One region of the Brevibacillus sp. RS1.1 genome, then DNA from elsewhere that is predicted to be linked to it. Evidence: riboswitches for the same ligand, from Rfam matches in the RefSeq annotation. Region 1 holds a riboswitch; each other region holds the start of a gene.
The links. A riboswitch is a leader RNA that binds a small molecule or an ion and turns the genes downstream of it on or off. The one in region 1 is predicted to bind S-adenosylmethionine.
Positions count from the first base shown of each region.

Region 2: it holds a riboswitch for S-adenosylmethionine, as region 1 does, so the genes downstream of both, HP570_RS18655 (2,3-diketo-5-methylthiopentyl-1-phosphate enolase) here and HP570_RS10965 (ABC transporter permease) in region 1, are expected to answer to the same signal.
Region 3: it holds a riboswitch for S-adenosylmethionine, as region 1 does, so the genes downstream of both, HP570_RS23340 (methionine ABC transporter ATP-binding protein) here and HP570_RS10965 (ABC transporter permease) in region 1, are expected to answer to the same signal.

Region 1 is NZ_JABSVA010000003.1:89,011-93,192, reverse strand. Features, by position in the region: gene HP570_RS10975 (MBL fold metallo-hydrolase) at 1-1,052, shown strand, start outside; gene HP570_RS10970 (sulfite exporter TauE/SafE family protein) at 1,090-1,884, shown strand; SAM riboswitch class I at 2,007-2,111, shown strand; gene HP570_RS10965 (ABC transporter permease) at 2,221-3,153, shown strand; gene HP570_RS10960 (ABC transporter permease) at 3,158-4,105, shown strand; gene HP570_RS10955 (ABC transporter ATP-binding protein) at 4,119-4,182, shown strand, end outside.
Region 2 is NZ_JABSVA010000005.1:298,982-303,163, forward strand. Features, by position in the region: gene HP570_RS18645 (anti-sigma factor) at 1-768, opposite strand, end outside; gene HP570_RS18650 (sigma-70 family RNA polymerase sigma factor) at 768-1,169, opposite strand; SAM riboswitch class I at 1,417-1,593, shown strand; gene HP570_RS18655 (2,3-diketo-5-methylthiopentyl-1-phosphate enolase) at 1,680-2,894, shown strand; gene HP570_RS18660 (2-hydroxy-3-keto-5-methylthiopentenyl-1-phosphate phosphatase) at 2,891-3,559, shown strand; gene HP570_RS18665 (methylthioribulose 1-phosphate dehydratase) at 3,563-4,182, shown strand, end outside.
Region 3 is NZ_JABSVA010000009.1:60,254-64,435, reverse strand. Features, by position in the region: gene HP570_RS23350 (GerAB/ArcD/ProY family transporter) at 1-883, shown strand, start outside; gene HP570_RS23345 (Ger(x)C family spore germination protein) at 883-2,043, shown strand; SAM riboswitch class I at 2,151-2,266, shown strand; gene HP570_RS23340 (methionine ABC transporter ATP-binding protein) at 2,367-3,380, shown strand; gene HP570_RS23335 (methionine ABC transporter permease) at 3,381-4,046, shown strand; gene HP570_RS23330 (MetQ/NlpA family ABC transporter substrate-binding protein) at 4,107-4,182, shown strand, end outside.

The sequences.
Region 1 (4,182 bases):
AGAGTATCTCCTTCCTTTTGACAGACCTTGGAGGGAATGCAGATCGCCCTATTGGGATCTTCACGGGAGATTTCGTCTTTGTCGGCGATATCGGCAGACCGGACTTGCTCGAAAAAGCAGCGGGAATGAAGGGGACGTCCGAGTTAGGTGCAAGAGCCATGTTCCAGTCCCTCCAAAAATTCAAGCAACTGCCGGATTATATGCAGGTATGGCCAGCCCATGGCGCAGGAAGTGCTTGCGGGAAAGCACTGGGGGCCGTGCCGTCTTCTACCGTTGGCTATGAAAAGCTCTTTAACTGGGCGATGTCACACACGAGTGAAGAGGAATTCGTTCAGGCGCTCCTGGATGGACAACCAGAGCCGCCAACGTATTTTGCGGTGATGAAACGCGTGAATAAGGAAGGCCCTGCCTTGCTCAAGGAGCTTCCTGTTGTTCAAGAGTTCAACTCGCTAGAAGCGGTAAAGGAATCACTGGAAAACGGACAGATGATCGATACGCGAACTTTCCAGAAATTTGCGAAGGGGCATCTGGCGGGAACACTTCACATTCCCCTCAACAAGTCATTTGCCAACTGGGCAGGCTGGATTGTCGATTACGATCGCCCCGTTCACATCCTGACCACCCCAGATGCGCTGGACGAGATTTTGCAAGCCTTGCATGCTGTAGGGATTGATCATGTCACAGGCTTTATCGACAGCACCAAGCTAATGGAAAGGGAAGTGTCTTCGCTCGAGACAATTGAAGAGGTAACACCGCTAGAGATTGCAGAGCGCGTGGAAAAGAGAGAGGTTCACGTAGTAGATGTACGTAATCTGGCTGAGTGGAAGGAAGGACACATTCCAGATGCACAGCACATCATGCTTGGTTCACTCGCCATGCGGCTAGATGAGATTCCTCACGATAAACCGCTTCTCGTACAATGCCGTTCCGGTGCCCGATCTGCCATTGGCGCAAGCATTCTTAAAGCAAACGGATTCAAGGATGTAATGAATTTGAGCGGCGGTATCTTACAATGGCAAATAGACGGCTTGACAGTAGTACAACGAGGATAAAACGAAATCAAAGCGAGTCGCTGCAAAGGGTGAGCCTATGACTATCGACCTAGTGATCACACTGTTTGTTATCGGTTTCGTGGGATCGTTCATTTCTGGTCTCGTTGGAATCGGGGGCTCCATCATCAAGTATCCGATGCTTCTGTACATTCCGCCCGCCCTTGGATTCGTTGCTTACACAGCTCACGAAGTATCCGGAATAAGTGCCGTCCAAGTATTTTTTGCCACCCTAGCCGCTGTTTGGACTCTGCGCAAAGATAAGCTTATTCATTACCAGCTCGTTGTGTACATGGGAAGTGCCATTATTGTCGGGAGCTTGCTTGGAGGATATGGAGGGAAATTTCTTTCGGCAAATGCCGTCAATATCGTTTACGCCATCTTGGCCACGATTGCTGTAATCTTGATGTTCCTGCCAAAAAAGCGAGTGGACGAACGGGAACAGACGACAGAGGTTATCTTTCATAAACCAACAGCTGTCTTATCTGCTTTGATGGTCGGAGGTGCCTCCGGAATTGTCGGGGCAGCGGGCGCTTTTATTTTGGTTCCCATCATGTTGATCATCCTCAAGATACCGACAAGAGTTGCGATTGCGTCCTCTCTTGCCATCACTTTTCTATCTTCCATTGGATCGACGATAGGGAAATGGATGGCAGGGGACATATTGCTGTGGCCATCCGTGATCATGGTAATCGCCAGCATCATGGCAGCGCCGCTCGGTACGAAGGTCAGCAAATGTTTGGGCACGCGGATTCTCCAATCCATTCTTGCCTTGTTGATCCTAGCCACCACGATTAAGATTTGGGCTGACATCCTCCTATTCATACGTGTATGAAGATTTACTTTTTTTACAAACAAAATAAAGAAAAATCAATTGTCATGGAACAGCATTGACATATCCGAGTAAAATGATAAGATAAAAAAGAATTTTACAATGAAATTAAATTTCATAGAACATTCTTATCGAGAGTGGTGGAGGGACTGGCCCGATGAAACCCGGCAACCTTGGTCTGATTGACCTTACGGTGCTAATTCCTGCGGAGTTATTCTGCGAGATGAGAAGGTGGGAAACGTGCAATCGCCCCTCTTCTTTTCGGAGAGGGGTTTTCTATATTTATAATCCATAGTATTCATATCATTTTACTATGTATAGTTCAAAGGAGGAAACAACGTGCTTTATTATGCAGTCAAGCGTGGCTTTCTCATGATCGTTACGCTGTGGATGATTGTCACGGTAACGTTCGTGACCATGCACTTGATTCCAGGTGATCCATTCGCATCAGATGCCAAAATGCTTCCAGAAGAAGTGGTGAAGAACATGCGAGCGGAGTACAACCTGGATCAGCCAATCACGGTACAATACCTGCTTTATCTAAAAGGATTGCTGCAATTTGACTTGGGGCCCTCTATCCAGTCCAAAACGAGGGATGTGAACACACTGATTGCAGAGGGATTTCCCGCATCGGCTGTTCTGGGACTCCAGTCGTTTGCGGTCGCACTGGCAGGTGGAATCACACTGGGAATCGTAGCGGCACTCTATCACAATCGAACCTTGGATTTCTTGTCTATGTTTGCTGCCATCATCGGGATCTCCGTCCCCAGTTTTATTCTCGCGCCACTGTTGATCAAGTACTTAGCGGTCAAATGGGAGCTTTTACCCGTCGCTGCATGGGGGAGCTGGGAGCACTCGATTCTTCCAACACTTGCGCTCGCTATCGGTCCGCTCGCCATTATCGCCCGTTTTGTACGAGCCAGCATGCTTGAGGTTTGGCAACAGGAATACATAAGCACGGCAGAGGCCAAAGGGCTTGGCACCTTTTCCATTGTCGTTAGACACGGGATGCGCAATGCCATCCTGCCTGTTCTTACCTTTATCGGTCCGTTGTTTGCCAACCTGATGACCGGAACCTTTGTGGTGGAAAAGATTTTCGCCATTCCCGGGCTCGGAAAATATTTCGTGGAAAGCATTTTTAACCGCGATTATCCCGTTATTTTGGGAACGACAGTGTTTTACAGCTTTGTGCTCATTTTTACTTTGTACATCATCGACCTGCTGTATCGGGTGATTGACCCGCGCATCAGATTAACGAGTGGAGGGAAGTAGCGTTATGGCCAATCAGGCAACACAACTGGATTCCCTGTTTCGACCAGTCGACCGAAACCGGCTATCCGAGGAAATTCGGGAGCGTCCGAGTCTTGGGTATTGGCAGGAGGTTTTGCAACGGGTATCCAGTAACAAGCTGGCAATGCTCGGGTTCTTTCTGCTCGCAGCAGTGGTGACCCTCTCAATCATCGGTCCGCTGCTCGTTCCCCACAGCCCACATGAACAGTCTTTGACGAAAGGAAATCTGCCACTGTCGGGCGAGCACTGGTTTGGAACCGATGACTTGGGGCGGGACATGTGGGCACGTACCTGGGCAGGCGGACAAATCTCTTTGTTTATTGGTGTGGCGGCAGCAGCCATCGACCTCGTGATTGGTGTATGCATCGGCGGGATATCCGGTTACATGGCAGGGAGGAACAAACTGGGCGACCGTGTAGACAACATCCTGATGCGATTGGCCGAAATTCTGTACAGCATTCCGTATCTGCTGGTGGTAATCCTGCTGATGGTGGTTCTGGAGCCTGGCCTCACAACGATCATTATTGCCCTTTCGCTAACTGGCTGGGTGGGGATGGCCCGCCTGGTCAGAGGACAAATCATGCAGATCAAGCGGCAAGAGTTTGTGCTGGCCGCAGAAAAGCTGGGCACCTCTCATACCAAAATCATCATCAAACATCTGCTGCCGAATACGATCGGCGTCATCATCGTCAACCTGACCTTTACGATTCCGCACGCGATTTTCGCCGAATCATTTCTCAGCTTTCTTGGGCTGGGTGTGCAAGCGCCAATAGCCAGCTGGGGAACCATGGCCAACGACGCGCTGGCGGTTATGCTGAGCGGACAGTGGTGGCGACTGTTTTTTCCGGGATTCATGATTTCGCTTACGATGTTCGCTTGCAATGCACTCGGGGACGGTTTGCAGGATGCACTGGACCCACGGATCAGGAAATGAGGGGGAGTACATCATGAAGCCTTTATTGGAAGTAGATCAGCTACGTGTCTCCTTTCGCACGTACGGTGGAGAGGTGC
Region 2 (4,182 bases), on a different contig from region 1:
ATCTATTGCAAGCCAGACTGTATCTTGACCTGAAGAGGTAACATGGCGGGTAACCAGCTTATAATACTCCTGGTACGTCAGAAAGTGGTCAAAAGATATCGCAAGCTGCGAAACCGTTCCTTCGGGCAGCTTCTCCATTGTCGTCCAGGCAGCTGAGGTGAGAGACATGGTATCCTCCGTTTCCTCCTCTGCCGGATAACGGAAAAACAACTTTTGCTCCCTGACCCCGTTCGTCCATTGCGGCTTGGCATTCACATTCCACAGCACATTCGTACTCTCAAAACGACCCGCATTCTTTTCCTCTCCCCCAACCCGCTCGCTTAGTTCCATGCTGATGTTTCCGTACAGCAATCCGACCTGTGAACCACTCCCCCCCACTCTCACACCTGGTTGAGTAAAATTGACCATCGACTTTGCAACGCGGAACAGATCTTCATGCATCAGCGACCCCACCCAGCCATTCAGAATCAGCAACACAACACCGGCCAGAAAGGGAAGCCCTATGGTGAATCCTGCGTTGGACAACCGATTTTTCCATTTCCCCCGGCGAACAATGGCACGCTGTTTTTCAGCTGACAGTGTTTCAGACTGTTTGGTTTTCGCGTTGTCCTCTTCTGTTTCTTCCCCCAACAAAAGCCTTTCCAATCGCTGTGCGTACTCTTCGTCAGCGGCTATTTCTTCCTCGAATTGTTTCGAATCCTCTGCCGTCATTTCTCCACGCAAATAAGCAAGCAGCCTTTGCTCACGTTGATTCTCGTCCGTGTTCATCACTTGCTTTCCTCCCTCCACAACTGCCGCATCTTTTGTCGTCCCCGAAACAAGGAGCGCTTGACGTCTGCCAGCTCGATTCCGAGTACCTCTGCCATTTCCGCGTAGGAAAACTGCATGGCGGACAATAAAATGACCTGTCTCTGCTTTTCCGGAAGTTGCTCCAAGTAGTCATGGGCCACTTCCCACAGCTCTTTGTTCACGACATGCTCTGCCGGATCAACCGCCGATTGATCACATCGCTCCGGCAGGGCTTCCACAAACGCAAAGCGTTGTTTTGTCTTCTTGCGATAAACATCCACGAAAGCGTGATAGGCCACCTTGAACAGCCAGGGCCGTACTTTTTCCCCACGGTAGTCGTCCAAGGAAGAGAAGGCGCGACAAAAGGTTTCCTGTGTCAAATCCTCTGCCAGCCTCTAATCTCGTGTCAGCCGGAAAAGATAGCGGTAAATATCGTTTACATGCAGCTGGTACACATCCTCCAGACCTACTTTCCCAAGCCGTTCACACCCTTTCACCCCTTACCACGAAGGAATTGTAAAAAAGTTTCATCTTCGTCTCATTTTTCTAATAATCTGCTGCACATTCTCTGCAAAAACAAGGATTGACTCCTGACAATGAACGTCATATCATGGGGGAAACGAATAACTCTTATCGCGAGCTGGCTGAGGGACTGGCCCTATGATGCCCGGCAACCGGCGCTATACCATGAATCGTACGCTCATCATGCGTACCTTGGATAGCGAAACGGTGCTAATTCCAACGGATAAGAGTCGAGATCGAGCAATTTTGGCTCGTTTCGGCTACTGACCCGAGAGATGAGAGGAGACGAGACGCTTTCATAGTCGACAACCGCCTCCCCGCTCAATGGGGAGGCTTTTTTTATTAATTCAAGGAGGATTAGGCGTACCATGAGTGAACAACGTATCCTCGTCACCTATCTCACCCAAGCAAAAGACTTGAACAAAAAAGCGCAAGCCATTGCTGTCGGCATGACAGTCGGTTCCTGGACAGACCTGCCGCTTGCCAAGCAAGCTGAGCTAGCGCCGTATCTCGGTGAAGCTGTGAGCGCGACACCGCTTGCGACACTGGAAAACGGTGAAACACGTGGTCTGATTACCGTTAGCTATCCGACTCGCAATTTTACAGCGGACATTCCATCCTTGTTAACCGGAATATTCGGCAAACTATCGATGGATGGCAAAATCAAGCTCATCGACATCGTTTTCCCTGAATCATTCCTACAGGCTTTCCCTGGACCGAAGTTCGGCATTGATGGTCTGCGCGAACGTTTAGGGGCACATAACCGTCCGCTCTTGATGAGCATTTTCAAATCGTGCCTGGGTCTCCCTTTCGACGATCTGAAGACGCAATTCCGAGCACAAGCCTTGGGCGGAGTCGATCTCGTGAAAGATGACGAAATCTTCTTTGCAGATGACCGCGCTCCTTTTATCGAACGGATCAAAGCGTTCAAGCAGATCGCACAGGAGACCGAAGCCGAAACTGGCAAGCCCGTCCTCTATGCAGCCAACCTGACTGGACCTGTGCATGAGCTGAACGAAAAAGCGAAGCGTGCGGTAGAGGCGGGGGCTGACTGCCTTTTGTTCAACGTGCTGGCCTTTGGCTTCGATGCCCTGCACCGTTTGGCAGCCGATCCTGATGTACACGTACCGATCATGGCGCATCCAGCATTGGCAGGCGCATACTATCCATCACCTGACTACGGCATCGCCACCCCGCTTTTACTCGGTACGTTGATGCGTGTAGCTGGGGCGGATTTGGTGCTTTTCCCATCCCCATATGGCAATGTCGCTCTGGACAAAACAGAAGCGTTGCAGCTCGCGAAGCATTTGACAGACCCACTGAATGGTGTACGCCGTTCTTTCCCGGTTCCGTCTGCCGGCATTCATCCGGGGCTGGTTCCACAGCTGTATCAAGACTTCGGACTCGATCAAATCGTCAATGCAGGAGGCGGAATCCACGGTCATCCCGGTGGAGCAACCGCAGGAGCGAAAGCATTCGTTGCTGCGATTGATGCAGTCACCGCAGGCCGAACATTGGAAGAAGCCTCCTCAGAATCACAAGAACTGGCGATCGCCCTGGAAAAGTGGGGTGGCGCACGATGAGTAAGAAGCTCGTCCTGTTCTGCGATTTCGACGGTACGATTACCGAAAAAGACAACATTGTAGCGATTGTCCGCAAGTTCGCTCCCCCTGAGTGGGAAGCCTTGACGGAGCAAATCCTTTCGCAAAAAATAAGCGTTCAGGAAGGGGTTGGCAAGCTGTTTCAGCTCTTGCCCTCCTCCTTGCGCCAGGACATTATTGATTTTATTGTCCATGAAGCGACCATTCGCCCGGGATTTGCTGAATTCGTGAGCTATTGCCGCGCAGAAGGCATCGAGCTGTTGATCACGAGTGGCGGCATCGACTTTTTCCTGGAGCCTATCCTAGCACCCTTCGATCTTGCCGATGTTCCGATCTACTGCAATGGCAGTGATTTCAGCGGAGAACGCATCACCATTACGTGGCCAAACGCTTGCGATGAACATTGCACGAACGGCTGCGGCATGTGCAAGACGACCATCATCCGCCGTTACGATCCAGCAACCCATTTCCGCATCGTCATCGGCGACTCCATCACTGATTTGGCTGGAGCCAAAATCGCTGATTATGTGATTGCCCGTTCCTTCCTTGCTGACAAGGCAGAAGAGCTGCAATTGCCGCATAGCAAGTTTGCCACGTTCCACGATGTGATTCGCATTTTACAGCAAGTCCAACAGGAGGTCGTCTAATTCATGACTGCAACACTCGAACAACGTCTGGATGCCTTTCGCCGTCTGGATGACGCCAAGCTGACATTTGCCCGCCGGGACTGGTTTCCCGGCACCAGTGGCAATCTCTCTATTAAAATACAAAACGATCCCTTGCAATTTGCTGTAACGGCAAGCGGCAAAGACAAAACCAAGCTGTCCCCCGAAGATTACCTGGTTGTGGATCAAGACTCTCGTCCGGTGGATGAAACTGCTCTCAAGCCGTCCGCAGAAACGCTCATCCACGCCGTCGTCTACAAAACGTTTCCGAAGGCAGGGGCTTGCTTCCACGTCCATACCGTATGGAATAATCTCATTTCCGAGCTGTACTTTGGACAACGAGCTTTCTCCATTCAAGGACAAGAGCTGATTAAGGGACTCGGAATCTGGGAAGAAAACGCGCGCATTACTGTTCCGATTGTTGAGAACTTTGCCGATATTCCGACCTTGGCTGCCGCCATTGAAAAAGTAATCACACCAGAAGTTCCCGGCGTACTCATCCGTAACCACGGTATCTACACGTGGGGCGGCAATGACTTCGAGGCCAAGCGCCATCTGGAAGCTTTTGAATTCCTATTCGAGTATCACGCCCGCTGGCTGCAATT
Region 3 (4,182 bases), on a different contig from region 1:
GGATGTGTTTGGAAAGTGGCTGGGAACAGGCATAAGTATCATTTATTTGACCTATTTTTTTGTGTCGGCTGGAGTCATTTTACGTACCTACATTGAAGTTGTCCAAACCTGGATGTTTCCGAATTTACCAACGTGGGTTCTGTCAGGAATCATCCTGTTTCTAGCGTTTTACACAGTCGTAGGGGGGATAAGAGTCATCGCAGGCTATGCGTTTTTTTCCGTTATGGTCACGATGTGGATGATATTTGAGTTATATTTTCCCTTGAAATTTGCCAGGTGGGAATATTTGTTTCCTATCATGGACACCAGCCTAGAAAACCTGTTCAATGGAATGATTGCCATGTCTTTGACCAGTGCCGGCTTTGAGATTCTCTACGTTGCCTATCCTTATGTACAAAATAAAGAGAAGGTACACAAAAGTGTACAGTTGGGAGTGCTGGTGACGTATCTGATCTATTTGCTTGTTATGATTGTGGCGCTGGTCTTTTTTAGTCAGGGTCAGCTCATGAGAACGATTTGGGCGACACTCAATATGCAAAAGATGGTGTACCTCCCTATTCTGGAAAGGTTTGAACTGGTTGTCATTTCGTTTTGGCTTCTCGTAATTTTGCCGAATATCATGCTGTATTTGTGGGCTTCTGCCCGAGGTCTCAAGCGCTTGTTCGGATTTAATCTACGTCATTCATTGTATTGGATTATACCCGTGATCTATGTAGCCTCCTTGTCGTTGCTTTCCAGACAGCAGATGAGTCGGATGACGACTATTTACTCGCATATAACTCTGTACATTATTTACGTGTACCCCTATTTTTTGTACCTGATGGTCTGGCTGAAGCAACGAAAGCAAAGGATGAAACCAACCAGCAAAGGAGAGAGTGCCTGATGCTGCCTGTCCAAAAACATTGGATGCAGTTATCCAAGCGGTTTTTTGCCTTGTGGTGTTCATGTGTCCTTTTCCTGGCAGGCTGTTCAGATCGGCAAATTTTTGATGAGACAGGACTTGCCACGGCTGTCGGCTATGATCTGTTAAAGGATGGGGACGTTCGGGGGACAGCAATCATGCCCTCCATTAATCCAGAGGCGAAAGAAAAGATACAGGTTTTTTCAGCCATCGGTGAAACCAGTAAGGGAATTCGGGATCGGATAAATTTACAATCAGATAAAAGAGTATTGGGTGGGCAAATTCGTGTCGCACTCTACAATGAAAAATTGGCAAAGCGTGGACTTGGTAGTATCGTTGACACGTTGTATCGGGATTCCTCTATTTCCAGCAGGGTTTATCTTTGCTTATTTGAAGGCGAAACATATGATATGTTAACGCATCGCTATTCGGAAGAAGGGAATATCGGAATCTATTTATACCGTATGATTGAGCAAAATATTGAGGGGGAAAAAATTCCGTCTTCCACCATGCATGAGTTTTTTCGGTCTTATTATGACAAAGGAATCGACCCGATCATGCCGTTCATTGCAAGAAAGGGAAATGAGCTGCAAATCAAGGGGATCGGATTGTTTCAAGGGGAGCATTATGTAGGGTGGATCACACCTAAGGAAGCCTTTTTAATCAAGCTCATGCATGGAAAATTCCGCATTGGCAGCTACGATACTTCTGTCCCTGCTCATATTTTTGGCGAGGTACCCAAGAATCGCGGAAGTAAAAAAGACCGTGTGCAGCTTGTCTTTGATACGATTTCCAGCCATTCAAAAATCGAGCTGACCCAAGTATCTCCCCCGATCTTTGATATTCACATCCGATTAAATGCGCGGATTTTGGAATTAACCCTCCCACTGAAGCTAGAGAATGCAAGGTTGATGAAAATCATGGAACATGCACTGGAAGAAGAGCTCGGAAAAGAACTGCAGAAAGTAGTCCACAAATTGCAGAACCTCAATGTCGATCCCGCTGGTTTCGGGATCGTGTATCGCTCAAATAGCAGAGGGAAGGCAAATATGACGCAGGCTGAATGGAGAAAGATGTTCAAAGACGCGACATTTCGCTTTCACATAAAGTCAACCATCATCCGCAACGGCGTCATGGATTAAAAAACTTTTTCCTGCTATTACTATTGACGTGATATTTTCAAAAAGGATATAATCCGTTTTGTATCATCAAGAAATACAAAAAACGAACATAATATACGTAGATATCTTTCTTATCAAGAGAGGCGGAGGGACAGGCCCTATGAAGCCCGGCAGCCGGTTCATTTTCGAATGAACGTCGCGGTGCCAATTCCTACAGGATTTTTGGATCTTGTACAGATGAGAAGGGTGGATGCGAACGTATACATTGCGTTGCAGCCCCTTTTTCGTTTGTGAAAAAGGGGTTTTTATATTTTTATCAAGATTATGGTCGGGAGGTGGATGCGTTGATCCAACTGCGTCATTTGCATAAAAGCTATCAAGTACAGGGTAAAACCATCCCAGCGTTAACGGGGATCGACCTTTCCATAGAGCAAGGCGAAATATACGGGATTATCGGACACTCTGGTGCAGGGAAAAGTACGTTGATCCGGTGCATCAATTTGCTAGAGCGTCCAACTTCGGGGGAAGTTATTGTGGACGGCGTCGATTTGACGAAGCTGGATGAAGGGAAGCTGCAAGAAAAGCGCCGCTCAATCGGCATGATTTTTCAGCATTTCAACTTGCTGTCTTCTTCAACGGTCGGCGAAAATGTTGCTTTTCCGCTCAAGCTGGCAAAGCGTTCGAAGGCAGAGATTGATAAGAAAGTAAACGAGCTGCTGAAGCTGGTTGGCTTGGAGGCTCATAAGGACAAATATCCTTCCCAGCTGTCTGGCGGACAGAAGCAGCGTGTCGGGATCGCCCGTGCGCTCGCGAATGATCCAAAAGTGCTGCTCTGCGACGAAGCGACATCGGCTCTCGATCCGCAGACGACGAACTCCATTCTGGCTCTGCTCTTGGACATCAACCGCAAGCTGGGCTTGACCATTGTGTTGATTACTCACGAGATGCACGTCATTCGCTCCATTTGTGATCGTGTCGGCGTGATTGATGGAGGAAAGATCGTTGAGTCTGGTAACGTACTGGATGTATTCCTTCGTCCAAAGCATCCAACGACACAAGAATTCGTGGAGCAAGTAGCCGATTCTACAGAGCTGCGCGAAGCGGTCGAGCACGAAAAGGCTTCGGGGAACCGCACGATTGCTCGTGTCACCTTCCTCGGAGAAAAAACGTACCAGCCGATCCTGTTCCAAACGATGCAAGAGACAGGTACGGTATTCAGTATTTTGCAGGGAACGATTTCTCGCATGAAAGATACGCCGTATGGTCAGTTAGTGATCGAGCTGGAAGGCGATGTCGCACAGAATCAAAAGACCATCGAGACGCTGCGCCAACGTGGCTTGGAAGTAGAGGTGATATAAATGGACTGGACATTCGAAAATGTGGATTGGGCTGAAATCGGCGAAGGTACGATGGACACCCTCACGATGCTGGGCTTCTCTACTCTGTTTACCGTCCTGATTGGTTTGCCGTTGGGCATCATTCTGTTTTTGACTTCTCGCGGACAGCTTTTGCAAAACCGCACTTTTTATACGATTGCATCATTCGTTGTCAATGTATTGCGCTCGGTACCATTTATTATTCTGATGATCTTGCTGATTCCAGTGACGAAAATGATCGTAGGAACTTCACTCGGCGTACTGGGTGCCATTCCGCCGCTCGTATTTGGTGCCGCTCCGTTTTTCGCACGTTTGGTGGAAACCTCCCTGCGTGAGATTGATAAGGGCGTGATTGAGGCCGCACAATCTATGGGTGCTTCCAATTGGCAGATCGTCTGGAATGTCCTTTTGCCAGAGTCTAGATCTGGTCTAATCGCGGGTATTACGATCACGACGGTAACACTGGTCTCCTACACAGCAATGTCTGGGGTAATTGGCGGTGGTGGTTTGGGTGACTTGGCGATCCGATACGGTTATCAGCGTTTCCAAACCGATGTTATGGTTGTGACTGTTGTTATTTTGCTGGTGATGGTACAGATCTTACAGTCGCTGGGGGACCGTCTGGTTCTGAAATTCAGCCGTAAATAGGATCTTTCCATATAGATTGTCAAAAAATAAAACGAAATACATGCAAGGGGGAAATCATTCATGAAAAAGCTAGTCGTATCTGTACTTTCTACTGTGTTGGCATTTTCTTTGGCAGCTTGCGGAGGCAAAACCGAAA